Regions from separate parts of the Devosia sp. Soil_C_22 genome, predicted to be linked through region 3. Evidence: predicted binding sites of a transcription regulator. Region 3 holds the regulator's gene; each other region holds the start of a gene.
The links. The regulator PhoB, encoded in region 3, activates phosphate uptake and scavenging genes when phosphate is short. The targets are predictions, from matches to a motif close to TGTCATNNANCTGTCAT.
Positions count from the first base shown of each region.

Region 1: a site for PhoB is predicted at 2,166-2,182, ahead of AC3A6I_RS18840 (DUF2794 domain-containing protein). Genes of this name have one in related genera too.
Region 2: a site for PhoB is predicted at 5,269-5,285, ahead of phnC (phosphonate ABC transporter ATP-binding protein). Genes of this name have one in related genera too.
Region 4: a site for PhoB is predicted at 6,090-6,106, ahead of AC3A6I_RS07930 (arsenate reductase/protein-tyrosine-phosphatase family protein). Genes of this name have one in related genera too.

Region 1 is NZ_JBDGIY010000002.1:356,730-364,420, forward strand. Features, by position in the region: gene AC3A6I_RS18825 (Bax inhibitor-1/YccA family protein) at 1-675, shown strand, start outside; gene AC3A6I_RS18830 (N-acetyltransferase family protein) at 760-1,257, shown strand; gene AC3A6I_RS18835 (GNAT family N-acetyltransferase) at 1,308-1,730, opposite strand; gene AC3A6I_RS18840 (DUF2794 domain-containing protein) at 1,769-2,155, opposite strand; gene AC3A6I_RS18845 (DUF1223 domain-containing protein) at 2,456-3,187, opposite strand; gene acnA (aconitate hydratase AcnA) at 3,350-6,115, opposite strand; gene ccmA (heme ABC exporter ATP-binding protein CcmA) at 6,296-6,928, shown strand; gene ccmB (heme exporter protein CcmB) at 6,925-7,578, shown strand; gene AC3A6I_RS18865 (heme ABC transporter permease) at 7,589-7,691, shown strand, end outside.
Region 2 is NZ_JBDGIY010000003.1:26,186-33,876, reverse strand. Features, by position in the region: gene AC3A6I_RS20405 (carbon-phosphorus lyase complex subunit) at 1-1,082, shown strand, start outside; gene AC3A6I_RS20400 (alpha-D-ribose 1-methylphosphonate 5-phosphate C-P-lyase PhnJ) at 1,216-2,094, shown strand; gene phnK (phosphonate C-P lyase system protein PhnK) at 2,243-3,016, shown strand; gene phnL (phosphonate C-P lyase system protein PhnL) at 3,198-3,902, shown strand; gene AC3A6I_RS20385 (LbetaH domain-containing protein) at 3,899-4,510, shown strand; gene AC3A6I_RS20380 (exopolysaccharide biosynthesis protein) at 4,618-5,205, shown strand; gene phnC (phosphonate ABC transporter ATP-binding protein) at 5,345-6,217, shown strand; gene phnD (phosphonate ABC transporter substrate-binding protein) at 6,315-7,223, shown strand; gene phnE (phosphonate ABC transporter, permease protein PhnE) at 7,296-7,691, shown strand, end outside.
Region 3 is NZ_JBDGIY010000001.1:691,912-699,602, forward strand. Features, by position in the region: gene pstA (phosphate ABC transporter permease PstA) at 1-477, shown strand, start outside; gene pstB (phosphate ABC transporter ATP-binding protein PstB) at 504-1,331, shown strand; gene phoU (phosphate signaling complex protein PhoU) at 1,350-2,054, shown strand; gene phoB (phosphate regulon transcriptional regulator PhoB) at 2,090-2,791, shown strand; gene AC3A6I_RS03285 (efflux RND transporter periplasmic adaptor subunit) at 2,927-4,150, shown strand; gene AC3A6I_RS03290 (MacB family efflux pump subunit) at 4,162-6,111, shown strand; gene AC3A6I_RS03295 (AraC family transcriptional regulator) at 6,636-7,613, opposite strand.
Region 4 is NZ_JBDGIY010000001.1:1,661,415-1,669,105, reverse strand. Features, by position in the region: gene AC3A6I_RS07960 (substrate-binding periplasmic protein) at 1-638, shown strand, start outside; gene AC3A6I_RS07955 (zinc metalloprotease) at 635-1,222, opposite strand; gene AC3A6I_RS07950 (dipeptidase) at 1,634-2,689, shown strand; gene AC3A6I_RS07945 (DUF1127 domain-containing protein) at 3,525-3,674, shown strand; gene AC3A6I_RS07940 (glutathione S-transferase family protein) at 3,767-4,414, opposite strand; gene trmFO (methylenetetrahydrofolate--tRNA-(uracil(54)-C(5))-methyltransferase (FADH(2)-oxidizing) TrmFO) at 4,534-5,919, shown strand; gene AC3A6I_RS07930 (arsenate reductase/protein-tyrosine-phosphatase family protein) at 6,158-6,649, shown strand; gene AC3A6I_RS07925 (DUF4153 domain-containing protein) at 6,646-7,691, opposite strand, start outside.

The DNA of each region.
Region 1 (7,691 bases), on a different contig from region 3:
GCCATCGATGAGGGCCTGCGCAGCTATATGCTGAAGGTCTACAACTACATGGGCCTGGGCCTCGTGGTCACGGGCCTGGTCGCCTACTTCACCAACCAGTGGGCGATGGCCAGCGAGGCCAACTTCAACCTGCTCTACGGCAGCCCGCTCGCCTGGGTGGTCATGCTGGCGCCGCTGGCCTTCGTGCTGGTGCTGAGCTTCGGCATCAACAAGCTCAGCGCGGGGACCGCGCAGCTGTTGTTCTGGGCCTTCGCCGCCGTGATGGGCCTGAGCCTCTCGTCGATCTTTGCCGTCTATACCGACGCTTCGATCGCCAAGGTGTTCTTCATCACCGCCGCGACCTTCGGTGCGATGAGCCTGTACGGCTATACCACCAAGCGCGACCTGACCGGCATCGGCAACTTCCTGATCATGGGCCTGATCGGCCTGATCATCGCCAGCCTCGTGAACATCTTCCTCGCCTCGTCGGCGCTCGATTTCGCGATCTCGGCGATCGGCGTGCTGATCTTCGTGGGCCTGACCGCCTACGACACGCAGAAGATCAAGGAAAGCTACGACGTCGGGCTGGGTGCCGAGGTGCTGCAGAAGGGCGCCATCATGGGTGCGCTGTCGCTCTATCTCGACTTCATCAACCTGTTCATGATGCTGCTGCGCCTGTTCGGCAACCGCGAGTAATCTCTGCGATCAGCAAGTCTGATTGGACGACATCGGAGGCCGCGATCTATCAAGATCGCGGCCTTCTTCGTTTCCGGACCCCAGATGAACGACATCAGCTTCCGCCGCTTCGAATGGCGCGATGTGCCGGCGATCACCGCGATCTATCGCCCCTATGTCACCGACACGGTGATCACCTTCGAATACGACCCGCCGGGCGAGGCGGAAATGGCGCGGCGCTTCGGCGGCATGCTGGACCTGGGGCATCCGATCATCGTGGCGGAGCGCGACGGAGAAGTGGTGGGCTATGCCTACGCCTCCTATTACCGCACGCGCATCGCCTATCGCTTCACCTGCGAGAACTCGATCTACCTGAGGCAGGACGTGGTGGGGCAGGGGCTGGGCGGGCGGCTGCTCGACCGCCTCATCGATGAAAGCCGCGCCTTCGGCTTCAAGCAGATGATCGCGGTGATCACGGCGGAACGGGCGAATTCGATCCGGCTACATAAGAAGGCAGGCTTCAAGCATGTGGGCACGCAGGAAGCGACCGGCTTCAAGTTCGATCGCTGGATCGGCGTGACCTACATGCAGCTGGCGCTGTAGGCGGCTGCCCACCCACGCGGGAGTGTGTGGATCGCCTGGACGCGAACTGCCTAGAGCCGCTTGGTCATCGGCCAGGCATCGATCCAGCGGCCGGTGTCGAGCGGGCCGGAGTCGATCCAGCCGGCATCGAGATAGAAGCGGTGCGCGGTGGTGGTCGCCTTGAGGCGGCCTTCGGTGGTGCCGGCGGCGCGCATCAACTCCTCCATGGCAGCAAGCAGGGCGCGGCTGACGCCCTCAAAGCGGTAGGCGGGGTGGACGTAGTTGAGGCCGATCTCGCTGCTACCCATGACGCAGCCAACTGCGGCGATCTCGCCGTTCCGCTCGGCAACGAGCAGCTGGGTGCCGGGGGCCTCGAGCATCTTGATGACGCCGTCGGGTGTCTTGTTGGCGGTCCAGCGTGCGATCGCTGCCGGATCGTTGTGGTGGTCGGCGGCGCAGAGCTCGGTGATCGAGGCGATCAGCGTGGCGCTCATCGCCGGGACATCGGCCAGGGTGGCCGGTCGGAGATGGATCACTTGACGACGGCGAGCTCGAGCACGCGGAGGACGTTGATGAGCTCGTGGCCACGCTTGAGGACCCGGCCGTCCTGGCCGGTGACCATGTACTGGCCCTGCCTGTTGCGCAGCCTGGGGTTCTTCTCGACCACATAGAAGGGCCGCTCGGAGGCGCGCTTGTAGATCGAGAACAGGGCCCGGTCGCGTAGGAAGTCCATGGCGTAGTCGCGCCACTCGCCCTCGGCGACCTTGCGGCCATAGACGTTGAGGATGGACTGGAGCTCCTTGCGGTCGAAGGTCACCGCCGGTGCGACGCGCGGCTTGCCAGCCGGCGCTGAAGGGCTCGGGACCGACCGAAAGTCGATCAGGAGCCCAGACCCTATATCCTCGGGTTCGTCCGCCATTCGTCTTCCCCGTCACGCAGATGTCATGATTGCGCCGTTCCGGCGGCTTGTCCAGCGCCGGGGGACGCTCATTCGCATCCGCCGCAGGCGTTAACGCAGAAACCCAAATTCGGTCACATTCCCTCCCTCATCGCGCCCGAATGGACCGGCAGCATACAACCATTGCCTCCAGTGGCCGGCATCCGGGCTGACCGAGCCCCCAAACCACGATGCCCGAATGCCGGCCGCCTCTTACATGCACCAGTCATTCTTCTCCCGTCGGCGGTCACGCCGGCGGGAGTTTTACTATGGCCGGGAGGTTTAGCGGGTGAAGGCGGCGGCGCCGAGGATCGGGCCGGGCAGGCTGGCGCGCTGTTCCTGGACAAGAATGGCAGCGCCGTTGGCATTGCCGGTCAGCACTTCGGAAAGCGGCAGCGTGAGGGTGGCGCCGGAAGCGGGATCCCACATGCCCAGCACCTGGCGGCCGGTGACGATCTGGGTGTAGCCGATCTGCTTGCCCTTGTTCTCACCGCGCTCGATGGCCACGTCGGCACGATCGAGATAGGTGACGAGCCAGATCATCGACTTGCGGTAGCCTTCATGCGCCGGGATCGAGACCTCGAGCGTATCGCCGTCGGCCTCGCTGAGCGTGACGGCGACCGGCAAGCTGGCGCCGCCGAGCGCCGAATTGATGGCGTCGCGCTTGGAGCCGACCATGCCGCCCTTGCCGTTGACGATCAGCTGCGGCGTGAAGATGCGCGAAGAGCCCCAGCTCTCGGCATAGTCGCGCTGCAGCTCGGAATTCTCCTTGGTGCCGAAGGTGTCTTCCCAGCCGATATAGTCCCAGTAGTCGACATGGTAGGCGAGCGCGACAACGTCATCGCGCTTGCCCATCTCCTCGAGCATGGCGTCGGCCTTGGGGCAGGACGAACAGCCCTGCGAGGTGAACAGCTCCAGCACCGCCTTCGGTGAAACCTTCAGCTCGCCCGCGAGGGCGGGGAGCGAAAGGCCGAACGAAATCGTGAGGGCGGCAAGGACCGGACGAAGCAGCATGGCGACTTTTGTATTGAGGCCATTGCGCCCGCGCGAGTCAAATCGACGCGAGTTTTCGTGATGGTTTCCGGGGGTGGTGCGTGAGCACGGCCACCCCTTCCATCACCGTCGGGAGTTATCCTCCCCCACGAGGCGGGGGGCAGGATACTGGGGTCCTGTCGCTTACGCCGCGACGAGGTTGCGGAGCACGTAGTGCAGGATGCCGCCGTGCTTGTAGTAGTCGAGCTCGTTGATCGTATCGATGCGGCAGCGGGTGTCGACGAACTCGATACGGCCGTCGGCGCGGACGATCTTGACCTTCACGGTGGCGCGCGGGGCGAGCTCGAGCAGGTGCTCGATCGTCACCGTCTCGGAGCCGTCGAGCTTGAGGCTCTGCCAGCTCTCGCCTTCGGCGAACTGCAGCGGCAGCACGCCCATGCCGATCAGGTTCGAGCGGTGGATGCGCTCGAAGCTCTGCGCGACCACGGCGCGAACGCCGAGCAGGCGGGTGCCCTTGGCGGCCCAGTCACGCGACGAGCCCGTGCCATATTCCTTACCGGCGAAGATCACCAGCGGAGTGTTCGACTTCTGGTAGGCCATGGCCGCGTCGTAGATCGGCATCTGGTCGCCGTTCGGACCCTTGGTGAAGCCGCCTTCGACGCCCGGGAGCATCTGGTTCTTGATGCGGATGTTGGCGAAGGTGCCGCGCATCATGACCTCGTGGTTGCCGCGGCGGGCGCCGTAGGAGTTGAAGTCCTTGGGGGCGACCTGGCGCTCGACCAGGTACTGGCCGGCCGGCGTCGAGGGCTTGAACGAGCCCGCCGGCGAGATGTGGTCTGTGGTGATCGAGTCGAGGAAGAGCGACAATACGCGCGCCTCGATGATGTCGGTGATCGGCGCCGGCTCCATGGTCAGGCCCTCGAAATAGGGCGGGTTCTGCACATAGGTGGAGCTCGAGTTCCAGCGATAGGTCTCGCCGCCCTCGACGGCGATGCCCTGCCATTTCTCGTCGCCCTTGAACACGTCGGAGTAGCGGCCGAGGAACATCTTCGGCGTGATCACGGTGCGCACGACATCCGCGATCTCCTGGTTGGAGGGCCAGATGTCCTTGAGATAGACCGGCTGGCCGTCCGAACCGGTGCCGAGCGGCTCGGTGACGAGGTTCTTGTGCATGGTACCGGCGAGCGCATAGGCGACGACCAGGGGCGGGGAGGCGAGGTAGTTGGCCCGCACGTCCGGGTTCACGCGGCCTTCGAAGTTGCGGTTGCCCGAGAGCACCGAGGCGGCGACGAGGTCGTTGGCGTTGATGCACTCGGAGATGGCCTCCGGCAGCGGGCCGGAATTGCCGATGCAGGTGGTGCAGCCATAGCCGACGAGGTTGAAGCCGAGGGCATCGAGATCGGCCTGCAGGCCCGAGGCGGTCAGGTAGTCGGTGACGACCTGCGAGCCCGGCGCCAGTGAAGTCTTCACCCACGGCTTGGCCTTGAGGCCCTTGGCGCGCGCCTTGCGGGCGAGGAGGCCGGCGGCGATCAGTACATTCGGGTTCGAGGTGTTGGTGCACGAGGTGATGGCGGCGATGACGACATGGCCGTCGTCGAGGCCGTAATCGGCGCCCTTGACCGGGAAGGCGGCTTCCTCGGGGATGTCATCGACGCCGGTGGCGCCCTCATCGACGAAGCGGCTCTCGCCGACCGAGGTGGGGAGCGCAGTGCGTTCCTTGCGGCCGACGCCCAGATCCTTCATAGCCTCGGCGAATTTCGGGGCAGCTTCGCTGAGCGCGACGCGGTCCTGCGGGCGCTTGGGTCCGGCAAGCGAGGGGACAACCGTAGTGAGGTCGAGCTCGAGCGTGTCGGTGAAGAGCGGATCGGCCGAGGTGGTGACGCGGTACATGCCCTGCGCCTCGGAATAGGCCTTGACCAGCGCGACGCGGTCGGCATCGCGGCCGGAGGTCTCGAGATAGCTCAGGGTATCGCTGTCGACCGGGAAATAGCCGCAGGTGGCGCCGTATTCGGGGGCCATGTTGGCGATGGTGGCCTGATCCTCGAGGCTCAGGTAATCGAGGCCCGGGCCGTAGAATTCGACGAACTTGCCGACCACGCCCTTCTTGCGCAGCATCTCGGTGACGGTGAGCACGAGGTCGGTGGCGGTGATGCCCTCGTTGATCTTGCCCGTCAGCTTGAAGCCGATGACTTCGGGGATCAGCATGGTGATGGGCTGGCCGAGCATGGCGGCCTCGGCCTCGATGCCGCCCACGCCCCAGCCGAGCACGGCGAGGCCATTGACCATGGTGGTGTGCGAGTCGGTGCCGACCAGCGTGTCCGGGTAGGCATAGAGTTCGCTGGAGTCCTCGTCCTTACGGGTCCAGACGGTCTGGGCCAGGTATTCGAGGTTCACCTGGTGGCAGATGCCGGTGCCGGGCGGCACGACGCGGAAGTTGTCGAAGGCTTTCTGGCCCCAGCGCAGGAACTCATAGCGCTCGCCGTTGCGCTCGTATTCGAGCTCGACGTTCTGGAGGAAGGAGAGCGGAGTGCCGAACGAGTCGACCATCACGGAGTGGTCGATGACGAGGTCGACGGGCACCAGCGGGTTGATCTTCTGCGGGTCGGCGCCGAGCTTGGCGGTGGCGTCGCGCATGGCGGCGAGGTCGACGACGGCGGGCACGCCGGTGAAATCCTGCATCAGCACGCGGGCGGGGCGGTAGCTGATCTCATGCTCGGAGACGCGGGTGCGGAGCCAGTCGGCGACGGCCTCGATGTCGGCGCGGGTGACCGTGATGCCATCCTCGAAGCGGAGCAGGTTCTCCAGCACCACTTTCATCGAGTGGGGGAGCTGCGATACGCCCTTGAGACCGTTCTTTTCGGCCAACGGGATGGAGAAGTACGTGTAGGTCTTGTCCCCGACGGTGAGGGTCGTTCTGGACTTGAAGCTGTCGAGGGATTTCGAGGTCACGGTGTCGCCTTCACGCACTGAGTTGCAAGGCGCCGCCTGGTCCTGACGCGAGACCGAAAAAGGCCCGCGGGACAAGGGGCAGGAGGTCGGTTGACTGGAAGCGTTCCAATCTAGGGCTGGCTTATAGAGAAACTAGATGACGCTTGCCAGTACCGTCATGAGTTCACTAGGCATTGCCGCATGAACGAGCCAGACCGCGTGCATTCGGCGTTTGCGCCGCTTCCGGCGTCGGCGCGCGGGCTCACCGTGGCGCGCGGCGAGCGGCTGCTGTTCGCAGAGCTGAGCTTTGCGGTGGCGCCGGGTGGCGTGCTGCTGCTGCGCGGGTCGAACGGGGCGGGCAAATCGACGCTGCTGATGACGCTGGCCGGGATCGTGCGGCCGGATGCGGGCACGGTCGAGGGGTTCGAGCGCACCGACGTGCACATGCTCGGCTACCAGAGCGGGCTCAAGGCGCGGCTGACAGTGGGCGAGAACCTCAGGTTCTGGCAGGCGATGAACGGAGGCGGTGGGCCGGGGCCGCAGGCGGCGCTGGAGCGTGTCGGGATAGGCTCGCTCGTCGAGCTCGAGGCGGGGTATCTCTCGTCCGGACAATTGCGGCGGTTGGCGTTGGCGCGGCTGCTGGTGTCGCCGCGGCGGGTGTGGTTGCTCGACGAGCCGAGTGCGACGCTGGATGCCGAAGGTGAAGTGCTGCTCGGCGCGCTGATCGATGAGCATCGCACAGCGAATGGTGTCGCGGTCATTGCAACCCATCACGACCTGCCACTTGCCGATAAAGCCGGGGTCGAGACGATCACGCTGGGGGGCGGCGCATGACGGCGTTCCGCGCATTGATCGGACGCGACCTGAAACTCGCCTTCCGCGCCGGCGGCGAGGCGCTGACGCTGGTACTGTTCTTCGTCATGGTGGCGGTGATCGTGCCGTTCGCGATCGGGCCGGACCGGCCGCAGCTCAGCCGGCTGGCGCCGGGGATCGTCTGGATCGCCGCCTTCCTCTCGATGCTGCTCGGGCTCGACCGCTTGTTCCGCACCGATGACGAGGACGGATCGCTGGTGCTGCTGCGGCACGCGGCGCTGCCGCTGGAGGCGGTGATTGCCGCAAAAGTGATCGCGCACTGGCTGGTGACGGCGCTGCCGCTGCTGCTGGCCACGCCGGTGCTGGCGCTGCTGCTCTCGATGAGTTTCGAGCAGTGGTGGCGGACGGCGCTGGCGCTGTTGATCGGCACGCCGGCGCTGGTCAGCTTCGGTATGATCGGGGCCGCGGTAACTGTGGGCTTGCGGCGCGGCGGGCTGATTGCGCCGGTGTTGATCCTGCCGCTCGCTATCCCGGTGATGATCTTCGGGGTGGGCATGATGGATCCGATGGCGGGGGGGAGCGCGACGTTATTCCTTCTTGCACTCAGCCTCGTTGTGACGGCTTTCTCCCCCTTCGCGGCTGCACTTGCCTTGCGCACGGCCGGGGAATAGAGCGAAGCGCATGTCCGTCACTACCGCCAAGCAGCCCAACTGGTTCAGCCGCCTCGCGCATCCGGGACAGTTCCTCAACTGGACGCGCTACGTGATCTGGCCGCTGGCCATCG
Region 2 (7,691 bases), on a different contig from region 3:
TTGCCGTAAAGGGCGGCGAGGCCGCCATCGCCAATGCCCATCGCCTGCTTGCCGACCGTCGCCGCGGCGACCGCAATGTGCCGGCCCTGCGCCTCGACCAGATCATCGAGCAGCTTGGCCTCGCGGTCGATCGGGCCATGGGCGAGGGCTCGCTCTACGACAAGGAACTGGCGGCGCTGGCACTGATCCAGGCGCGTGGCGACCTGATCGAGGCCATCTTTCTCGTCCGCGCCTATCGAACCACGCTGCCGCGCTTCGGTTATTCGCGCCCGGTCGAGACAGCGGAAATGAAGATCGAGCGCCGCATCTCGGCGACGTTCAAGGATCTGCCGGGCGGCCAGCTGCTCGGCCCCACCTTCGACTACACGCACCGCCTGCTCGATCCCGCCATCGCCGAAGGCGGCGAGGTCGAGGGTCCGGCGGCCCGCGACAGCGAGCCGGAACAGGCGCCGCGCGTCACCGACCTCCTCGGCCACCGGGGCCTGATCGAGGACGACGTCAACGAGGTGCAGGACGAGATAGGCGATCTCACCCGCGAAGCCATGGAGTTTCCGCTGAGCCGCGACCGCCGGCTGCAGGCACTGGCGCGCGGCGACGAGGGCTTCCTCCTCGCGCTGGGGTACTCGACCCAGCGCGGCTATGGCCGGTCGCACCCGTTCGTGGGCGAAATTCGCATCGGCGAAGTCGAGGTCGAACTCGATGTCCCCGAACTCGGCTTTGCCGTCTCGCTCGGCCGCATCCGCGTCACCGAGTGCCAGATGGTCAACAAGTTCAAGGGCAATGCCAAGGTGCCGCCGCAGTTCACCCGCGGCTACGGGCTGGTGTTCGGCCAGGCCGAGCGCAAGGCCATGGCGATGTCGCTGTGCGACCGGTCACTCCGTGCCCGCGAGCTGGGCGAGGATGTGAACCACCCGGCGCAGGACGAGGAATTCGTCATCTCGCACTCGGACAACGTGCAGTCGACCGGCTTCGTCGAGCACCTCAAGCTGCCGCACTATGTCGATTTCCAGGGTGAACTCGGCCTGCTGCGCGAGATGCGCGCCGAGCACGAGGCGGAAGCCTATTCGGAGGCCGCCGAATGACTTTCCATCCGCACCGGGTCATTCCCGCGAAAGCGGGAACCTCCGTTTCCTTACTTCCCGCTCCGCAAACAGAGATTCCCGCTTTCGCGGGAATGACGCCGTGGCTGGACACAGGTGTCGAGGAGAACCGCAAGTGAACATCGCGACCTACAATTTCGCCTATCTCGACGAGCAGACCAAACGCATGATCCGGCGGGCCATCCTGAAGGCCGTGGCCATTCCCGGCTACCAGGTGCCGTTCGCCTCGCGCGAAATGCCCATGCCCTATGGCTGGGGCACCGGCGGCGTGCAGGTCACGGCCTCGATCATCGGGCCGTCCGATGTGCTCAAGGTCATCGACCAGGGCGCCGACGACACCACCAATGCCGTGTCGATCCGGGCCTTCTTCGCCAAGGTGGCCAATGTCGCGGTGACCACGCATACGCATGAAGCGTCTATCATCCAGACCCGCCACCGCATCCCGGAAGCCAAGCTCGGCGAGGGCCAGGTGCTGGTCTACCAGGTACCGATCCCCGAGCCCTTGCGCTTCCTTGAGCCGCGCGAAACCGAGACGCGCAAGATGCATGCGCTCGAAGAATACGGGCTGATGCACGTCAAGCTCTACGAGGATATCGCCAAGCACGGTCGCATCGCCACGACCTACGCCTATCCGGTCAAGGTCGAGGGCCGTTACGTGATGGATCCCTCGCCGACGCCGAAATTCGACAATCCCAAGATGCATATGTCGGAGGCGCTGCAGCTGTTCGGCGCCGGCCGCGAAAAGCGCATCTACGCCGTGCCGCCCTATACCGAGGTGGTGAGCCTCGATTTCGAGGACCACCCGTTCGAAATCCAGCATTTCGAGGAGCCGTGCGCGCTCTGCGGCGCCACCGGCGTCTATCTCGACGAGGTCATCCTCGATGACCAGGGCGGGCACATGTTCGTCTGTTCCGACACCGACAATTGCGAGGATCGCCGCGCGCATGGCCATCGCGGCAAGCTCGCCGGCCACGCATTGGAGGCGGCGGAATGAGCTTCCCCGGATCGTGCGGCTCATCGCCTCCCTCCCCCTTGCGGGGAGGGAACGAGGGTGGGGGTGGTGCAGCGAGCCACCGATGGACCCCCACCCCCCGCCCCTCCCCGCAAGGGGGAGGGGAGCCCCACAATGGCGGAGTGCTGAAATGAACGAACCGCTGCTGCGCGTCAGCAACCTCACCAAGTACTACGGCTCGCGCCTCGGCTGCGCCGATGTCTCGTTCGAGCTCTGGCCGGGCGAAGTGCTGGCCATTGTCGGCGAAAGCGGCTCGGGCAAGACGACGCTGCTCAACATCCTCTCGACGCGCCTCGAGCCGAGCTCCGGCGTCGCCGAGTACCGAATGCGCGACGAAGTCTGGCGCAATCTCTACGACCTCAGCGAAGCCGAGCGCCGCTTCCTGATGCGCACCGACTGGGGCTTTGTGCACCAGAACCCGGCCGACGGCCTGCGCATGACCGTCTCGGCCGGCGCCAATGTCGGCGAACGCATGATGGCGGTCGGTGACCGGCATTATGGCCATATCCGCTCGACCGCGATCGAGTGGCTGGGCCGCGTCGAGATTGCCGAGGATCGTGTCGACGATGAGCCGCGCGCCTTCTCCGGCGGCATGCGCCAGCGCCTGCAGATTGCCCGCAACCTCGTCACCCACCCGCGGCTCGTGTTCATGGACGAGCCGACCGGCGGCCTCGACGTCTCGGTGCAGGCCCGCCTGCTCGACCTGATCCGCGGCCTTGTTTCCGATCTCGGGCTGTCGGCCATCATCGTCACCCACGATCTCGCCGTGGCGCGCCTCCTCAGCCACCGGATGATGGTGATGAAGGACGGCTACGTGATCGAGCACGGCCTCACCGACCGCGTCCTTGACGATCCGCGCGAGCCCTACACCCAGCTGCTCGTCAGCTCGATTCTGCAGGTGTGACGGTGGGTGCTGTGCCCTCCAACCCCTCACCCGTCTCGGCCGTTGGCCGATCCACCCTCTCCCCGACGGGGAGAGGAACAACGTGCCCCGATCGTGCCGCAGCGTGTTCTTCTCCCCGTCGGGGAGAAGGTGGCGCGCAGCGCCGGATGAGGGGTTGTGGCAACTAACTCGGAGCTACTCGATGACCCCCCTCCTCACTGTCCGCGACGTCGCGAAATCCTTCACCATGCACCTGCGCGACGGCATCGTGCTGCCGGTTGTCTCCGACGTGGCCTTCGAGGTTAATGCCGGCGAGTGCGTCGTGCTCGGCGGCCCCTCGGGCGCCGGCAAGTCGTCGCTCCTCAAGATGGTCTACGGCAATTACGGCGTCGATCAGGGCTCGATCAGCCTCATCCATCACGGCCAGCCGGTCGATCTCGCCACCGCATCCCCCCGCACCGTGCTGGAATTGCGCCGCGACAGCATCGGCTATGTCAGCCAGTTCCTCCGCACCGTGCCGCGCGTCACGACCGTCGATGTCGTGGCCGAGCCGCTGGTCAGCCGCGGCGTCTCGCGTGACGAAGCCACCGACAAGGCCCGGGCGCTGCTCGCCCGCGTCAACCTGCCGGAGCGGCTGTGGTCGCTGCCGCCTGCCACCTTCTCGGGCGGCGAGCAGCAGCGCGTGAACATCGCGCGCGGCTTCATCACCCACCACCCGGTGCTGCTGCTCGACGAGCCGACCGCTTCGCTCGATGCGGTCAACCGCGCCGTAGTGGTTGAGATGATCGCCGAAAAGAAGGGGGCAGGGGTGGCCCTGCTCGGTATCTTCCATGACGAGGAAGTCCGCGCCCAGGTGGCCGACCGCACCGTCGACGTCACCCTGTTTGCTGCAAGGAAAGCCGCATGAAGCGCCTGTCGGAGACCCCCTCCATCCACGCTACCGCCAGCGTGAAGAACAGCCAGCTCGGCAGATACACCGAGGTCGGGGCCGAGTGCCACGTCCACAACTCGACGATGGACGACTATTCCTATTGCGTCGGCGGCACCCAGATCGCGTACGCAACGATCGGCAAGTTCGCCAACATCGCCGCCAATGTGCGCATCTATGCGTCCAAGCACCCGATGCAGCGCGCCTCGCTGCACCACTTCACCTATCGCTCGGCCATGTATTTCGAGGGCGAGGAGGATGATGCGGAGTTCTTCGCCTGGCGCGAAAGCAACTCGATCGAGATCGGCCACGACACCTGGATCGGCCATGGCGCCGTGATCATGCCCGGGGTGAAGGTCGGCAACGGCGCCATCATCGGCTCCAATGCGGTGGTCACCAAGGACGTCGCCGATTTCGCCATTGCCGTCGGCGTCCCCGCCAAACCCATCCGCCAGCGCTTCCCCGACGCCATCGCCGATCGCCTCACTGCGCTCGCCTGGTGGGACTGGAGCCACGAGCAACTGCGCTCCGCGCTGCCCGATTTCCGCGCGCTCGGCATCGAAGCCTTCCTCGAAAAGTACGAGTAGCGGCGGCGATCGCGCGGCTCCGCGTCGCAGTCCCGCTCGGAAAATTGCGTTGCCGTCAGTCGGAGGACGCCGCTAAGAAGGCGCCCCTCGCACAGATGGACCATTGATTGACCGACGAACCCGACCCGACCCTCGCCGAGCTTGTCGACAGGATTGCCGAACGGGTCGATGCCGGTGAAGGCGTGTCGGTAAGCACCATCCAGCAGATTGCGGGCAAGCGCTTCGCCGGGCCGCTGCTGTTCTTTCCTGCGATGATTGTCGTGTCGCCACTGAGCCTGATCCCGACCCTGCCGACCCTGACGGCGATCACCGTGGTCATCGTCGCGGCGCAGCTGCTTGCCGGAGCCCGCACGATCTGGCTACCGAGCCGGATCAGGGTGGCGTCCCTGTCGCCCGAGCGGTCGAAGAAGGTCATCGATTTTCTGCGGCCCTGGCTGCTGCGCATTGGAAAACTGACCAAGCCGCGGCTGACGTTTTTGGTAGATGGCATCGGCACCCGGCTGGCGGCGCTGGCTGCCATTCTCGTGGCCGCCACGATGCCGCCGCTCGAGTTCTTCCCGGGCGCCTCGACCTCCGCCGGGCTGGTCATCGGGGCGCTGGGGCTCGCGATAACGACCCGGGACGGTGCACTTCTGCTCGCCGCGATATCGATTCCGGTGGTGCTGGCCGTCGCGATCTTCCTGATATTTTTCTGAACTATCACGATAGATCAGTCGGTTAGCTCGTGCACCGGCATGGGTTGTCCACCGTCACACAAGCGTCATCCAACCTTCATGCTGACGTAGCGTGGCGGTTCTAGGTGTCGCTCCCGTTGCCAAACGGGGTGCAGGCCGCATGCTGAAGATTTCCAACGTGACGCGGCGCTTCGGCGCGAAGGTCGCGGTCGAGGGCGTCAATCTGGAGATCCCCGCCGGCCAGATGGTCGGTATCATCGGCCGGTCAGGCGCCGGCAAGTCGACCCTGCTGCGCATGATCAACCGTCTCGCCGACGTGTCGGAAGGCACGATCGAGTTCAACGGCGTGCCGGTGTCTTCGCTGCGCGGGCAGGCGCTGCGCGACTGGCAGCGCGACTGCGCCATGATCTTCCAGCAGTTCAACCTCGTGCCGCGCCTCGACGTCATCACCAACGTGATGCTCGGCCGGCTCAACCACCGCAACACCGTGCTCAACCTGCTGCAGATCTTCTCCGAGCAGGAGCAGCTGATGGCGCTCAAGGCGCTCGAGCGGCTCGACATCGCACAGACCGCCAGCCAATGGGCGCAGACGCTTTCGGGCGGCCAGCAGCAGCGCGTCGCCATCGCCCGCGCCCTGATGCAGGAACCCAAGGTGATCCTCGCCGACGAGCCGATCGCCTCGCTCGATCCGCGCAACGCCAAGATCGTGATGGACTCGCTGGCCGCGATCAACGAGGAGCAGGGCATTACCGTCATCACCAACCTCCACACCCTCGATACGGCGCGCGCCTATTGCGAGCGCATCATCGGCATGGCGGCGGGCAAGGTGGTGTTCGACGGCACGCCGGAAGAGCTCACTACCGAGGTCGCGCGCGAGCTCTACGGCGCCGACGGCCTCGAGGAGGCCTTCTCCGAGGAGATGACCTCGACCAGCCTCGAGAGCATCGTTCCGCACAAGAAGAAGAAGAAGCACGCCGACATGCCGCGCGGAGCCATGGACGCTCCGCTGGCCCCGGCCAGCCTTCCCAACTGACCAGTTTTTCGAGTTTCCGCTCCTGTCGGCCAGCCGCCTGCTCGCGCGGCGGCCGGCAGGCGGCGGAAAGCCAATCGCGTCACCAAAGGAGACTTCCATGTCCGCGATCCGCAAAGTCCTGATGGCTTCCGTCGCCGTCACCATGTCCTCGGCGGCTTTCGCCCAGGACGTGACCGCCCTCCGCATCGGCCTCGACGGCGGCGAGAACGAGTCCGACCAGCTGCGTCGTACCGAGTGCGTCATCGAGCCGCTGAAGGCCGCGACCGGCGTGTCGGAAGTCCAGCTGTTCCCCTCGCCCGACTATAACGGCGTGATCCAGGGACTGCTCGGCGGTACCATCGATATCGCCATCATGGGCGCCTCGTCCTATGCCGCGATCTACCTGCAGGATCCGGAAGCCGTCGACCCGGTGCTGACCACCCAGCAGGAAGACGGCTCGACCGGCTACCACTCGATCATGGTTGCCCGTGCCGACTCGGGTATCACCGACCTCGCTTCGACCAAGGGCAAGAAGCTCGGATTTGCCGACCCGGACTCGACCTCGGGCTACCTCGTGCCGAACGTGTCGCTCCCGGCCGACATCGGCGCTCCGATCGCCGAATTCTACGCTGAGACCGGCTTCGGCGGCGGTCACGAGAACCTGGTTCTCGGTGTGCTCGACGGCACCTGGGACGTGGGCACCACCTTCGGATCGGGCCAGGGCGAGTTCTCCGAGGGCTACACCTCGGGCAACCTGCGCATCATGGTCGACAAGGGCATGCTCGACATGGACGACCTCGTCGAAGTGTGGCAGTCGCCGATCATCCCGAACGGCCCGCTGATGGTCTCGAACAAGCTGCCGGCCGATATGAAGGAGAAGGTGACCGCCTTCTTCAAGGCCCTGCCCGAGACCGATTTCGAGTGCTTCGATGCCTTCACCGCCGGCGGCTACACCAACTTCGTCGACGCCGACCAGGCCATGTACCAGACCATCATCGACGCCCGTAAGTCGGTGATCGGCGGCTGATCCCTTCCGTCCGTGATCTTTGCGGCGGCGCCCCCGGGGTGCCGCCGTTCTCTTAAGCAGGAGCCGCCGCGCATGGCCCACACGGTCAATGACCTTCGACCGCAATCGGAAGCCGTTTTCAGGCACTATGTCTCGCAGGTGCGGACCCGGCGCCTCTATACCGTGATCGTGCTGGTGGTGTTCGCCATCGTGCTGGGCGCCTCGCTGAACTTCGCCAACGCGGCCAACTCGGGCAAGTTCTTTGAACGCCTGCCCTACATGTTCGATTTCCTGCAGCACTTCGTGCCGAACGATCCGTTCGAGATCTTTCGCGCCATGTTCGACCTGCCGAGCCCCTACGCGGATGGCTCGCAGAAGTTCGACTACATCTCCGAGCGGCTCTACATCACCGAGACGCTCTACATTCCGCATTTCATTTACCAGCTGATGATCACGGTGAACGTGGCGATCGTCTCCACCATCATCGGC
Region 3 (7,691 bases):
ATCAACTACATGCACCTGCCGATCTCGGCCCCGATTGTCGGCGGTCTTGTGCTGACGCTGATGACGCTACCGACCATCATCATCGCTACCCGTGGCGCGCTGCTGGGCGTCTCGCCGGCCCTGCGCCAGGCGGCGCTCGGTCTCGGCGCCAGCAAGACACAGATGGTGTTTCATCACGTCCTGCCGGTCACCTTCCCCTCGATCCTGACGGCAACGATCCTGGGTGTGGCCCACGCGCTCGGCGAAACCGCGCCCCTGCTGCTTATCGGCATGAAGGCGTTCGTCGCCGCCGTCCCCGCCACCCCGCTCGATCAGGCGACCGCTCTGCCGGTGCAGATCTACCTGTGGCAGGGCAACGAGAACCGCAATTTCTTCGAACCGCGCACGGCCGCTGCGATTATGGTGCTTCTCGCCGTGATGATCGCACTTAACGGCGTCGCTATCTATCTTCGGTCGCGCCTCGAGCGCCGGGCATAGTTTCGGGTTCGCCCAGGAGGCTTCAAATGGACATGTTGGCAGGCAAGGTCAAAATGGAAAACGCTCAGATCGCCCCAGGTTCGGATGCGGTCAACCACCCGATCCGCGTCCAGGCGCGCGATGTCACCGTCCACTACGGCGCCAAGCAGGCCCTGTTCGGTGTGTCGATCGATATTCCCGATCGTGCTGTCACCGCGTTCATCGGGCCCTCGGGTTGCGGCAAGTCGACGTTCCTGCGCTGCATCAACCGCATGAACGACACGATCGAGGGTTGCGTTGTCGGCGGCAAGATCAGCCTCGACAATGACGACATCTACGATCCAAATCTCGACGTCGTGGAACTGCGTGCGCGCATCGGCATGGTGTTCCAGAAGCCCAATCCGTTCCCCAAGTCGATCTACGAGAACATCGCCTACGGCCCGAAGATCCACGGCCTCACCAAGTCCAAGGCCGAGCTCGACGAGATCGTCGTGACCTCGCTGCGCAAGGCAGGACTGTTCAACGAGGTGAAGGACCGTCTGCACGAGCCGGGCACCGGCCTCTCGGGCGGCCAGCAGCAGCGCCTCTGCATCGCCCGCGCCATCGCCGTGGGCCCTGAAGTCATCCTGATGGACGAGCCCTGCTCGGCCCTCGACCCGATCGCCACCGCAGTGATCGAGGAACTGATCGACGAACTGCGCGAGAACTACACCATTGTCATCGTGACGCACTCGATGCAGCAGGCCGCCCGCGTCAGTCAGAAGACCGCGTTCTTCCACCTCGGCAACCTGATCGAGGAAGGCAAGACCGAGGACATCTTCACCAACCCCAAGAACAAGCAGACGCAGGACTACATCACCGGCCGCATCGGCTGACCGGACGAGGATCGATCAATGTCTACGCTCAACGAGCATATCGTTACCTCTTACGAGGAAGAACTGACCAACCTTGCCAAGCTCATCTTCGAGATGGGCGGGCAGGTTGAAGTGGCCGTATCGAACGCCACCCGGGCGCTGCTGCGGCTGGACCACAGCCTGGCGCGCCAGACCATCGATGCCGACAAGGCCATCGATGAGATGCAGAAGAAGATCGACGAGATCGCCGTCTCGATGATCGCCCGCCGCCAGCCCATGGCGACGGACCTGCGCGCCATCATCACCTCGATCCACGTCGCCAACGATCTCGAGCGCGTCGGCGATATGGCCAAGACCATCTCGCGCCGCACGTTGCAGATAGACGGGCTCAGCCTCGCGCCGAAATTCTACAACGGCGTCAAGCACATGTCCGACCTGATCCTGCGCCAGCTCAAGGCGGCGCTCGATGCCTACGCGACGCGCAACAGCGCCGCCGCCGTCGAAGTGTGCAACTCCGACGAAGAGATCGATGCGCTCTACACCTCGCTGTTCCGCGAACTGCTCACCTACATGATGGAAGATCCGCGCAACATCACGCAGTGCACGCATCTGCTGTTCTGCTCCAAGAGCCTCGAGCGCGTCGGCGACCACGCCACCAACATTGCCGAGCACGCTTACTACCTCGAGACCGGCCGCCAGATCGGGACTGCCCCCGACCAGCACCGTACGCAGGTCAAAGAGTAAGTCTGACCGACGAATCCACGACGGAGTGACCGCCGATGTCTGCTACCATCCTCATCGTCGAGGACGAGGCCGATCTCGCAGTATTGCTGCGCTATAACCTTGAGGCGGAGGGCTTTCGCGTTGCGACGGCCGCCTCGGGCGATGAGGCTGTGGAACGCATCCGCGACGGCGTGCCGGACCTGATCCTGCTCGATTGGATGCTGCCTGGCCTCTCCGGCATCGAGCTCTGCCGCCGCTGGCGGGCCCGCGAGGAAACCGCGCGCACCCCGATCATCATGATCACGGCGCGCGGCGAGGAAGAAGAGCGGGTTCGCGGCCTTGCGACCGGCGCCGACGATTATGTCGTAAAGCCGTTCTCGATCCCGGAACTGCTGGCCCGCATCAATGCGCTGCTGCGCCGCTCGAGCCCCCAGCTCGTGACCGCCGTACTGAAGGCCGGCGATCTCGAGCTCGATCGGACCAGCCACCGTGTCCGTCGCGGCGGCCGCGAGGTGCACCTGGGGCCGACCGAGTATCGCCTGCTCGAGTATCTGATGCGCCATCCCGGCCGGGTGTACTCGCGCGAGCAACTGCTCGATGGCGTGTGGGGCAACGATGTCTATGTCGACGAGCGCACCGTAGACGTACATGTCGGGCGCCTTCGCAAGGCGATCAACCGCCACCGCGACGCCGACCCGATCCGTACCGTGCGTGGCGCCGGCTATGCCTTCGACGAGCGCTTTGCCGCGCTGAGCTGACGTTGCGGACAGGTTGGAGCGCCCAGCGTTTCCAACCTGTCCAAGATTTCACCCACCTTACCAAGCCCTAACACGACTTTCGCGCTCCGCCTTCCTATGTGTAGGGCGGGCGGATATGGGCATTGAGGTGAACGAATGAAGCGTTGGCTTGCTGCTATCGGTGTGCTCGCTGTCTTGGGCGCCGCAGGCGCCGGCTGGGTCGTATTCAGCGCCCCGGCCAAGGATGCCATTCCCGCCACCACTCCGGTGACCCGCGGCTCCGTGGAGGAGACCGTGCTGGCCTCGGGGGTCATCCAGGCAAGTTCGCTGGTCAGCGTCGGTGCCGAAGTGTCGGGCCGCATCAAGTCGCTGAACGTCGCGCTCGGCGACGATGTGAAGAGCGGCGACGTGATCGCCGAGATCGATTCGCTGAACCAGGAAAACGCGGTGAAGGTTGCCGAAGCGGCGCTTGCCAACATCTCGGCCCAGAAAGAGATCAAGGAAGCAAGCCTCGCGCAGGCTCGCGTGGCGCTGGCGCGAGCTGAAAAACTCAACCCGAACAAGCTGATATCGGACGCAGACTACCAGACCGCGCAACTTGCGGTGCAGACCGGGGAAGCGGAGCTCAAGTCGATCGACGCGCAGATCCAGCAGGCCGAGCTCAGCGTCGAGTCGGCCAAGCTCGATCTCGATCGCACCCGCATCGTCGCGCCCATGGACGGCACGGTAGTCGCCGTCGCGGTGGAAGTGGGGCAGTCGCTGAACGCCAACACCTCATCGCCGACCATCGTCAAGATCGCCAACCTCGACAAGATGGTGGTGAAGGCCGAGATCTCGGAAGCCGATGTACCGCGCGTGCAGCCCGGCCAGCAGGTCTACTTCACCATCCTGGGCGATCCCGATACGCGGATCGACGCCACGCTGCGCGCTGTCGAGCCGGCCCCGGAGTCGATCGCCTCCGAGAGCGACACCTCGAGCGCGTCGACCGCCGTCTACTATAACGGGCTGTTCGACGTGGAGAATCCGGACCACAAGCTGCGCATCTCGATGACCGCGCAGGTGACCATCGTGCTCGATGCAGCCGAGGATGTGCTGACCCTGCCGGCCTCGCTGCTGACCACCAGGGCCCGCGATGGTGGCTATGTGCTCGCCGTGTGGAACACGGCCGACGAGAGGGCCGAACCGCGGCAGGTGCAGGTCGGGCTCAACAACAAGGTGACCGCCGAGATCACGTCGGGCCTGGAGGAAGGCGATCTCGTCGTCGATGCGAGCGGCCTGCGTGTCCGGACGACCGGCGGTGGCGCCGGCCAGGGTGGGGGCCGCAACCTGCTTGGCGGCGGCGGGCCGCGGATCATGATGGGTCCGGGCGGCGGCGGTTGAGGGCCCAGCCGATGACCGATCCCATCATCTCGATCCGCAAGCTGCGTCGCGAGTTTCCGGCGGGCAGCGAAAAGATCACCGTGCTCAAGGACATAGATCTCGACATCTACCCCGGCGAGATGGTCGCCATCATGGGCCAGTCGGGCTCCGGCAAGTCGACGCTGATGAACGTGCTCGGCTGCCTCGACAACGACTGGACCGGTGAATACCGGCTTGGCGGCCGCAACGTGGCGGCGCTGAAGCCGGACGAACTGGCCGAGCTGCGGCGCGAGTATTTTGGCTTCATCTTCCAACGCTACCAGTTGCTCGCCGACCTCGACGCGGTAGAAAACGTAGAGATGCCAGCCATTTACGCCGGGGCGCATAAAGCGCGGCGACGCGAGCGGGCTCACAAGCTGCTCGAGCGGCTGGGGCTGGGCGAGCGAATGACGCATCGGCCGAACGCCCTGTCGGGTGGCCAGCAGCAGCGTGTGAGCGTAGCTCGGGCGCTGATCAATGGCGGCGACATTATTCTTGCCGACGAGCCGACGGGTGCGCTCGACAGCCGGAGCGGCAAGGAATTGATGAGCCTGCTCAAGGAGTTGAATGCCGAGGGCCACACCATCATCATCGTCACGCACGATCCGTCGATCGCCGCCGAAGCCGGCCGGGTCGTCGAGATCAGCGACGGCGAGATTCTCTCCGACCGGCGCAGCGATGGGGCGGTGCGCGCCGCGTTGCCGGTCGAACCGATCAAGAAGATTCCGCGCTGGCGCGAGGCGCTGGAGCGGACGGGCGAGGCGTTCCAGATGGCGCTGCGGGCGCTGTCGAGCCATCGGCTCCGCACCTTCCTGACCATGCTGGGCATCATCATCGGCATTGCCTCGGTGGTGTCGGTGGTGGCGCTGGGGCAGGGCAGCCAGCAGGCGGTGCTGGAGCGGATCAGTTCGATCGGCACCAACACGATCAATGTGCTGCCGGGCGCGAGTGCGGCCGATCGGCGACGTGATGCCATCCGCACCCTGGTACCGGCCGATGCCGAGGTGATCGCTGCCAAGGGCTTTGCCGACAGCGTGACGCCGCAGGTCTCGTCCAGCGGGCAGGTTCGCTATCGCGGCGTTTCGGCCAACTCGCAGATCCAGGGCGTCGGCTCGGATTATTTCCGCGTCAACAACCGTAACTTCGTCGCCGGCACGAGCTTCGATGCGGCGAGCATCGACCAACTGGCGCAGGAGGCGGTGATCGACACGACCGGCCGGGACACGCTGTTTACCGATGGGCAGGACCCGCTGGGGCAGGTGGTACTGGTCGGCAACGTGCCGCTCCGCATCATCGGCGTGGTCGAGGCGAGCACCAACAATTTCGGGCCGCAATCCAACTCGATCAGCATCTGGATGCCTTACTCGACCGCGATGTCGCGTATCCTCGGGCAATCCTGGTTGTCCTCGATCACCGTGCGGGTGTCCGACACGGCGGATGTGGCGCAGGCCGAGGCCGAGATCGAGGCGCTGCTGACCCAGCGGCATGGTGCCACGGATTTCAGTCTGCAGAATACCGACACCATCCGCGAGACGATTCAATCGACATCCCAGACACTTACGCTGCTGATCTCGGCGATCGCGGTGATCTCGCTGGTGGTCGGCGGCATCGGGGTGATGAACATCATGCTGGTCTCGGTGCGCGAGCGGACGCGCGAGATCGGCGTGCGCATGGCGGTGGGTGCGCGGCAGGGCGATATCCTGCAGCAATTCCTCATCGAGGCGGTGCTCGTGTGCCTGATCGGCGGCACCATCGGCGTGGCGCTGTCGCTGGGCATCGGCTTTGGCGTCGAGCATCTGATCGAGGGGCTGAGCTTCATCTACTCGCCCACGACGATTGCCGCGGCCTTCATCTCCTCGACCCTGATCGGGGTGGTGTTCGGCTTCATGCCGGCCCGTTCGGCGGCGCGGCTCGACCCGGTGGTGGCCCTTGCCAGCGAGTAAATTGAACGATTGAACGGAATTCGTTCAATTCGTTCAGCGGCGGCGATGTTCGTATCCACGTGGCCCCCCGGCGTCTTTGTCAGGAGGATTCTCGCATGTGGAGCGGCGAGGGGGACAAGTGGGCGGAACCGCAGGCGGTAGGGACTTTGGCCGTTGGTGCCTGGTGTGAAGGCGCTCGAGAGCGGCGGCCGGTGGCGGGTAAGGTCAGAATCCCATACCCACTTTGGCCGCCAGTCTGCCCCCTTCATTAACGAAATCTGAACGGCGGTTGCGCCGACGGCCTCACCAGATGACCGGGATCCAACGGAGCGGACGCGCTCCATGTATTCGGCATAGCCGGGCAGCTCGCGGGCGAGCGTGCCGGCCGGCCAGAACAGCAGCGCCAGCATCACGATGAGTATGACGGCGAGCGAACCGAGGCCGCGGATCAGGTCGGAGATTGGGACGGGGCGAGCTTCGGGCATGACAGCCTCCCTTGCGGCAGCAGTTCACGCCGGTCCGGGAAGGGCGGGGAGGCTCGGGAGCTACCTGAGGCCCAGGGCTCGGCCTTTGCGCCATGTGCCAGGAGGTACGCCGACGAAGCGTTTGAAGGCGCGGTGGAAGGCGGCTTCGGATTCATAGCCGAGCTCGGCGCCGGCCTGCGAGATGCTGATGCCCGGGCTTTCGAGCTTGCGGACCGCCAGCTGCATGCGCCAGGCGGTGACGTATTGCATCGGCGAGGTGCCGACCAGTTGGGAGAAGCGGTTGGCGAGCGAGGAGCGTGAGCACCCGGCGCTGCGGGCGAGCCGGTCCAGCGACCAGTCTTCGGAGGGCTGCGAGTGGATCAGCCGCAGCGCCTCGCCGACATGGCGGTCGCGCAGCCCGGCGAGCCAGCCCTCGGACCCCTCGGGCAGGGCCTCGATGTGGGACCGGATCACCTCGACGAACATCAGTTCGCTCAGCTTGGCGAGGATGGTCTCCGCGCCGGTGCGGCCGCTGTTTCCCTCGGCGACCGCGTGCTGGAAGAGGTCGGTCATCCAGGCGCTGCCATCCATCGGCCGGCGGGCGCAGAGGATTGCCGGGAGCGAGGACAGCAGCGGGTTGAACGGCCGAGCGTCGCAGCCGAGATAGCCGCAGATGAAACGGGTGCGCTCGTCCCCCTCGCCTCCGTGGATGACTTTGAAGGGCAGGTGCGTGTCGGTAGGCCGGTAATACATGGCCATGTTCGGCTGACCCCGCTCGCCGGGCGCCGAACTCATCACGTTGGACGACCCCTTGGGGAAGACGACGACGTCGCCGGCATGCAGCCGGACCGGTGGCACGGAGTCATCGCCGAGGCCGGCCCAGCATGAGCCGGAGACGACGGCGTGAAACGAGATGATGTGCTGCGCTTCCGGCATGACCTTGGCGGCGATCGCCTCCGTCGGGGGCGACTCGCCCACGAAAGGGGCACCGGCATCGATATCGAAGAAGATCGCGCCGGTAAGCCGAACCGCACGGAGGACATCCGACAGCACGTCCATGGTGACCCAACCCGATTGTTTTGCGAGCCGTTCAGTCCTCTCAGGCGGCGACCGCGCGCGGCTCCGAAAGGCAAGTAT
Region 4 (7,691 bases), 970 kb from region 3:
GCGACGCGCTGTTCCTCGAGGTCAACGTCATCGAGGGCTTTGGCGGCTTCCCGCTCAATGGCGATGGCTTCATGGACGAGCTCAACCTCGCCATGAACAATACCTGCGACATGTTCATGGGCGTCTCGGTCTCCGAGAACACGCCGGTATCCGAGGCCTTCTCGATCACCCGGCCCTACGCCACCATTCCGTTCGTGCTCGCGGTCAAGAACCCCGACTGGCAGAGCCTCGGCGACATCCCGCTCGACCAGCGGCTGGGCACGGCCATGGCCTCGATGGGCGAGATGAACTACATCACCTGGGCCCAGCAGCGGCCCAAGCCCGAGCGCTGGATCCGCCTGCCCTATGCCGATCCCAACCTCATGGCGACGCGTGTGCTCGATGGCACCATTGCCGGCATGATCCTGTGGCAGCCGGTGCTGGCGCGCCTCAAGCAGGAACGGCCGGAAGCCGCCGAACTCCACGTCATCGCCAACGCGCCGATCCCGGAATCCGAGACCCGCGTCGGCGCCATCGTCTCGTCCCGCAACAGCTTCCTGCGCAGCCAGATCGACCAGGCCATCGACGCACTGGTCGCCGACGGCACCGTCGACGATCTGATGACGCAGTATGGCTATGAGGGCCGGGCGGGCGGCTAGGCCCCGACCAGCGTCACATAGGGCAGCACCGCGGCGCCGAGGCTGGGCACCAGTCCTGCGACCACCGCCGCGGTGACGATGGCGAGCCCGATGGCCTCGTAACGTCCGAGCCGCTTACCCTGATCCTGCCGCACCGCCTGCCAGATGGCGCCGGCAGCGAGTCCGGGGATCGGCAGCAGGTTGAGCAGCACCGAACCGGCCGTCACCAGCTGGAACTGGTTGATCGAATAGAGCACGGCATAGCCGCCGGTCCGCGGTAGCATCAGCGCCAGCGGCCGCAGCAGGTCGGCCAGCGGCACCAGCAGCGCCATCGCCACGAGCCCGGCCAGCACGACCAGCACCACGCCCCAGGCGCCGAACCGGTTCGTCGCCGGGTCGTAGCGCAGCGGCCGCACCCAGCTCATGGCGAACAGCACGCCGACGGCCATGCCCCAGACCGAGACCTGGGCGAAGGGATTGACGGTCAGCCGCCCCTCATATTGCGGCCGGCGGTCGCCGAGCAGGCGCGCGAACGCGGCAAACAGCAGCCCCTGCAGCCAGGCATAGACCAGCACCGCGCCGATGCGCGACACGATCTCGCTCATGCTCAGGTCCCGAAGCAGTGCCATATGCCGTGACTGCCATGCTTTGCCGGCGACGCCAAGGCGGAACGGGGCACGCGGGTCCATCCGGCCGATGAAATCTCCGCTATGCCCCGGCCACGCAGTCGGGACTCCCTCCCCCTTGTGGGGAGGGGGGACCCGCAAAGCGGGTGGGTGGGGGTGGCCCCACCCACCGGCGAGTGTGGCCACCCCCACCCAGCTTCGCTACGGCTTCGCCTAGCTACGCTACCCTCCCCACAAGGGGGAGGGAGACCCGACTGAGAGATGGAGCGGTATGAGACACAAGCGTCCCACCAGCTGTCACCCTGTGTTCGCGTCACCCCGCCCCATCCTTGCCCAAATCCCCCCACCCTGCTCTTCTCCCCCATCACCCGCGACTCCGGAACCACGCCCTTGCCTACGCCCCTCCCTGTCTTTGACGGCCATAACGACGCCCTGCTCCGCCTGATGAAGGACACTTCGCCCGACCCGGTGGCGAAATTCCTCGAAGGCGGCGGCCCCGGCCATATCGATCTGCCTAAGGCGCGCGCGGGCGGGTTCGCCGGCGGCATGTTCGCGGTGTTCTGTCCCTCGCCCAACGAGCGCACCGATTTCACCACCGCGCGCGACATGTCGAACACCCCGCTGCCGCCCGAGCTCCCCATGGACCTCGCCCGCCGCATGACAGTGCATCAGGTCGCCCTGCTCCTCCGGCTCGAAGCCGCCTCGAACGGCCAGTTCGCCGTGTGCCGCTCGGCCGCCGACATCCGTGCCGCGATGGCGCGCAATGCCATCGCCGCGGTCCTCCATATCGAAGGCGCCGAGGCGATCGACGAGGAGCTCTACTTCCTCGACGTGCTCTACGCCGCGGGCCTCCGCTCGATCGGCCCGGTCTGGAGTCGCACCAACATTTTTGGCCACGGTGTACCGTTCCGCTTCCCGCACTCGCCCGATCTCGGCCCTGGCCTCACCGAGGCCGGCAAGCGCTTGGTCAAAGCCTGCAACGACAAGCGCATCCTCATCGACCTGTCGCACATCACCGAGCGCGGCTTCTGGGACGTCGCCGAGCTGTCGACCGCGCCGTTGGTCGCCACCCACTCGAACGTCCACGCGCTGACGCCGAGCCCGCGCAACCTCACGGCCGAACAGCTCAAGGCCATCCGCGACAGCGACGGCATGGTCGGACTCAACTTCGCCACCGGCTTCCTCCGCCCCGACGGCCAGATGCGCGCCGACACCGAGATCGAGCTGATGGTCCGCCATCTCGACGCGCTGATCGAAGCGCTCGGCGAAACCCGCGTCGGCCTCGGCTCCGATTTCGACGGCGCCCTGATTCCCGCCCCCATCGCCGACGCCACCGGCCTCCCCCGCCTGTTCGACGCCCTCAGCGCCCGCGGCTACGACCAGCCGTTGCTCGAAAAGATCGCCCACGGAAATTGGCTATCGCTGCTGGAACGGACGATCGGGTAAGGGGCACCGTCCCTCCCTCCCACAGGGTCACCCCGGCGCAGGGCCCATCCTGAGGTCGAGGGCCAGGGGCAAAACGTTGCCACATCAACAGGCTGTCACCCCCCTGCGAAAGCAGGGGTCCACCTCACAGCCCGCGCCTGCTGCCCGTTGGATCTCTGCTTTCGCAGGGATGACAACTGTGAAAATTGGCACTGTCCGCGCCCACGCGGCACGACTTCCCTCCCCCTTGTGGGGAGGGGGGACCGGCGAAGCCGGTGGGTGGGGGCGTCACACGCACCGAGGCCCCATCCCGCCATCCATCCGCCCACCCGCCCCCCTGCGCCACACTCATGCCCGACGCGCGACGCCCCGGTGTCCGCCCGTCCCTCATCGTGACAGTGGAATGAATTTGCCATGCGCTCGACGCATGTCGGCACTGTATTTTGCTCCCATGCGGAGGGACGCAAATCAGCGCATGATACTTTGGCCGTGACCGCAAAGGGGTGACGCCCATGTTTGTCCGTGCCGTATGGCGCTCCAGGCGCCTCATCGACCCCAGGCAGGGCTCGAAGGAAACCGAAGCTCCCTCGACGCGCGATGGGCTGGGGCTTTCAGCCAGCGACTTCAGGAAAATGACGCAGGGCCTGTTCGAATGCAGGGCGTTCATTCCGCGCTAACCATGCGCGTTGGCGAGTTCGCCGCGTCGCCGCCACCATCCTGCCGCCAAGCTGAATCGGCGATGAACACAATCCGCCGAACCCATGCGCTGCACGCATAACGGTTCTGATGCTTTTCGCTCTGCTCGTCCGATCGGAACTGACCTATCTACAGACTGCAAACGAAAGGAGACTAACAAATGGGCATCCGCACCACGCTGAAGAAGTGGGCCGCTTATCAGCAGACCGTCCGTGAGCTCGCCGCTCTCGACAACCGTCAGCTGAACGACCTGGGTATCACCCGCACTGACATCACGCGTATCGCTCGCGACCATGCGCGCACCATCTAACGGTCCGCGCTCCGTCTACAGCATCGCTTGGGCATCCTAGAACGCTCGCTTCCTGATAGAAGCGGGCGTTCAGCCTTTTCAGGGCCCCGTTCCTAGAACGTCAGCCGCCCGACCAGCTCGTCATAGGGCACGTTCACGGCCTTCCGGAACGCCGCCCGCTGGTTGAGCCGCTCCTGCCAGGCCGCCACATGCGGCAGCTCCGGCCGCTCGATCGCCATGGTCGTCCAGCGGTAGAGCGACACCCCCGCCACGATATCGGCGTAGGAAAAGCTCCGCCCGCCGAGATAGGGTGCATCGGCCAGCCGCCGCTCCAACAGCTCGAAGCACCGCGCCGTCGCCGCCAGCGACCTTTCGATTGTCGCCTCATCCTGCTGCGCCACCGGCGTGCGCACCTTGCTCCAGAACAGTCCGATCCAGGCCGGCTGGAAGGTCGTCGCCGTCCAGTCGGTCCACTGGTCCACCGCTGCCCGGTCGCGCGCCTCCATCGGGAACAGCAGCCCGCTGCCATATTCGGCGCTCAGATAACGCACCACGGCGTGGCTCTCCCACACCACCAGGTGCTCGTCGCGCAGCGTCGGCACGAGGCCGTTGGGGTTGAGCGCCCGATAATCCGGATCATCGGTGCCGCCGAACTGACCGCCCAGCGGCACGTGCTCATAGGGCAGCTCGAGCTCCTCGAGCGCCCACACCGCCTTTTGCACGTTGCACGAGCTCAACCGTCCCCAGAGCGTGATCGTCAATACATGTCCCCCGCGGGTTGGCGCGGCGACCGGCCGCGAGCGAGCATACCCCGCCGGCACCGGCTGACAACCCGGCTCGGCCATTGCCCGCGCGCGCCCCGCTTGCTATCTGGCGCGCCATGCAAAAGAACCCCATTCACGTCATCGGCGGCGGGCTCGCCGGGTCCGAAGCCGCATGGCAGGCCGCCGAAGCCGGCGCCAAGGTCGTGCTCCACGAAATGCGCCCGGTGCAAAAGACCGACGCGCACGAGACCGAGAACTTCGCCGAGCTCGTCTGCTCGAACTCGTTCCGCTCCGACGACCATCATCACAATGCCGTAGGCCTGCTGCATGAAGAGATGCGCCGCTGCGGCTCGCTGATCATGCGGGCCGCCGATGCGCACAAGCTGCCGGCCGGTGGCGCGCTCGCGGTCGATCGCGTGCAGTTTTCCGACATGGTCACTGCGGCGCTGCACAACCACCCCAACGTCACCATCGAGCGCGGCGAGATCGCCGGCCTACCGCCCGAGGACTGGGACAATGTCGTGGTCGCCACCGGCCCGCTGACTTCCCCTGCCCTTGCGAGCGCCATCCAGCAGCTCACCGGCGAGGACTCGCTTGCCTTCTTCGATGCCATCGCGCCGATCGTCCATAAGGACTCTATCGACATGGACATCGTCTGGGCCCAGTCGCGCTACGACAAGGTCGGGCCGATGGGCGACGGGCGCGACTATCTCAACTGCCCGATGGACGAAGCCCAGTACAACCGCTTCGTCGATGCGCTGCTGTCGGCCCCGCTGCACGCCTTCAAGGACTGGGAACACGTCCCCTATTTCGACGGGTGCCTCCCCATCGAAGTCATGGCCGAACGCGGCCGCGACACGCTGCGCTGGGGCCCGATGAAGCCGGTCGGCCTCACCAACCCGCGCAACCCCACGGTCAAGGCGCACGCCATCGTCCAGCTGCGGCAGGACAATGCGCTGGGGACGCTCTGGAACATGGTCGGCTTCCAGACCAAGATGCGCTACGGCGTCCAGACCGAGATCTTCCGGCTCATCCCCGGCCTCAAGAACGCCCAGTTCGCCCGGCTCGGCGGCCTCCACCGCAACACCTTCCTCAACTCGCCCAAGGTGCTGGGCCCGGACCTCAAGCTCAAGGCCATGCCGCGCCTGCGCTTTGCCGGCCAAGTCACCGGCGTCGAGGGCTATGTTGAAAGCGCCGCCGTCGGCCTCATGGCCGGCCGCCTCGCCGCCGCCGACGCGCGCGGCGAAACCCTCGCTATCCCGCCCGCCACCACGGCCATGGGCGCGCTGATCAACCACATCACCGGCGGCCACCTCGAAGCCGAAGCCTATTCGGGCGCCCGCAGCTTCCAGCCCATGAACGTCAATTTTGGGCTGTTCCCCCCGGTGTCGATCAAGAAGCCCGAGGGCCATGTCGGCCGCTGGAAGAGCACCGAAAAAACCATCGCCAAGAAAGAAGCGATCACTTCGCGGGCGCTGACCGACATCGCCACCTGGGCCTGAGGCCGACGGGGGCCTGCGAGTTTGCCCATCTAACCTCCCCACCCACAGGGTCACCCCGGCGCAGGCCGGGGCCCATCCTGAGGTAGCCGGCCACAGGCACGCGGTCCCCCAACCCACCAGCGTCGTTGCGCTACACCCCGCTCCGCACTCCCACATCCCCGTCATCCTCACGTCACCGTGTTGTCACGGCGCCGCGCAATACCTCCGCCGTCGATATCCGATCTGCGAGGGTGTTCGAGTGACCGAGCGTGTCTACCGCGTATTGTTCCTCTCCCGCCGGAACTCGGCGCGGAGCGTGATGGCCGAGGCGATCCTCAACAAGATCGGCAAGGGCCGTTTCGAAGCCCTGAGCGCCGCCGTCGAGCCGGCCGCCGCCATCGACCTGATGGTCGCCGATCTGCTGAAGACCGGCGAGTATCCGTTCGTGCAGCAGAAGCCGCGCCACTACAGCGCGTTCGCCGGCGAAGGCGCGCAGAACCTCGATTTCGTCTTCACCCTGTCCGATACCGCCGCCGGCGAGCCGCTGCCGCAATGGCCGGGCATGCCCGTCTCGGCGCACTGGAGCAGCCCCGATCCGGCCCATATCGAGGGCCAGGACTGGGAAAAGGAACAGGGCCTCAGCCGCATCATGGCCGAGCTCGAGCGCCGGCTGGGCATCTTCGTCAACCTGCCCTTCGAATCGCTCGACCGCATGAGCCTGCAGCGCAGCGTCGACGATATCGCGCGCTAGCGCGCAGCGTCCGAGAACAGCTGCCCCTCGAGGCTGTTTAGCACCACCGGCCCGGCATTGTTGTCGCCTCGGTCGATGGTGATCGATTGCACCACCAGCCGGTAGTTGCGACCGTTCACCGCGAAGTCGATCCACGGATCGGTGATGAAGGCCCCGGTCTGCCGCGCCATCCAGGCCGAAAGCTCCAGCGGGGTCAGCTCCGGGTCCGGCGTGAGCGCCGGGCCGACACGCATGCCGCCGTCCTGCAGCCAGAAGCGCAGCGGCGGCACATCGATGGCGGTATTGCCATACAACCCGACCGGCCGGATGAGATAGGGCATCGCGGCGACATCCACCGGAACACCGTCAAAGTCGCGGAACAACGTCGCGTAACGCTGCACGCCGTCCGGCGAAGGCACGCTGACGCCAAGCGCCTCCAGCACGACGTAAGATCCATCCTGCCCCGGATCCCACGTTACCCCGTACTTCCCCAGCACCTCGCGCACGCCCTGCCGCCCCTCCGGCGTGCCGACGAGGAAATCGATGATTCCGCGCGCCTCGGCAATCTCCTCGCCGCTCCAGTCACCACGCGGCGGGCTCGCCGAGCGGTCGGCGCCGGCATTCATCACCAGCGCATCGAGCCGCACCAATTGCTGGCTCGTCGGCAGGTGCGCGACATTCCACGGCCCCACCGAGAGCAGCAGCAGGATGATGCCGGCCAGCGCCGGGATCAGGCGGATATCGCCGCGCCGGACGAGGAAGATCAGCGCCAGCAGGCTCGCCCACAGGCCGCCGGCCAGCAGCAGCATGCGCTCGGGCGTGAGTCCGTAGGCGTCGACCCGCACCCATACGGCGAGGAAGAACAGCGTCAGCGGCACCAGCGTCAGCCAGAACCACAGCCGGCGGAACAACCGCACCAGCGGCTTTTCGCGCATGAAGCGCGGGTGCAGCACCAGCCAGGTGCCGGCGCCGATGACGACGAAGCCGAGCACCATCCAGCCGATCATCCCCTGCGGCAGCGCCCGCGTGATGACGATCTGCACGGTATAGGCGAGCAGGATCG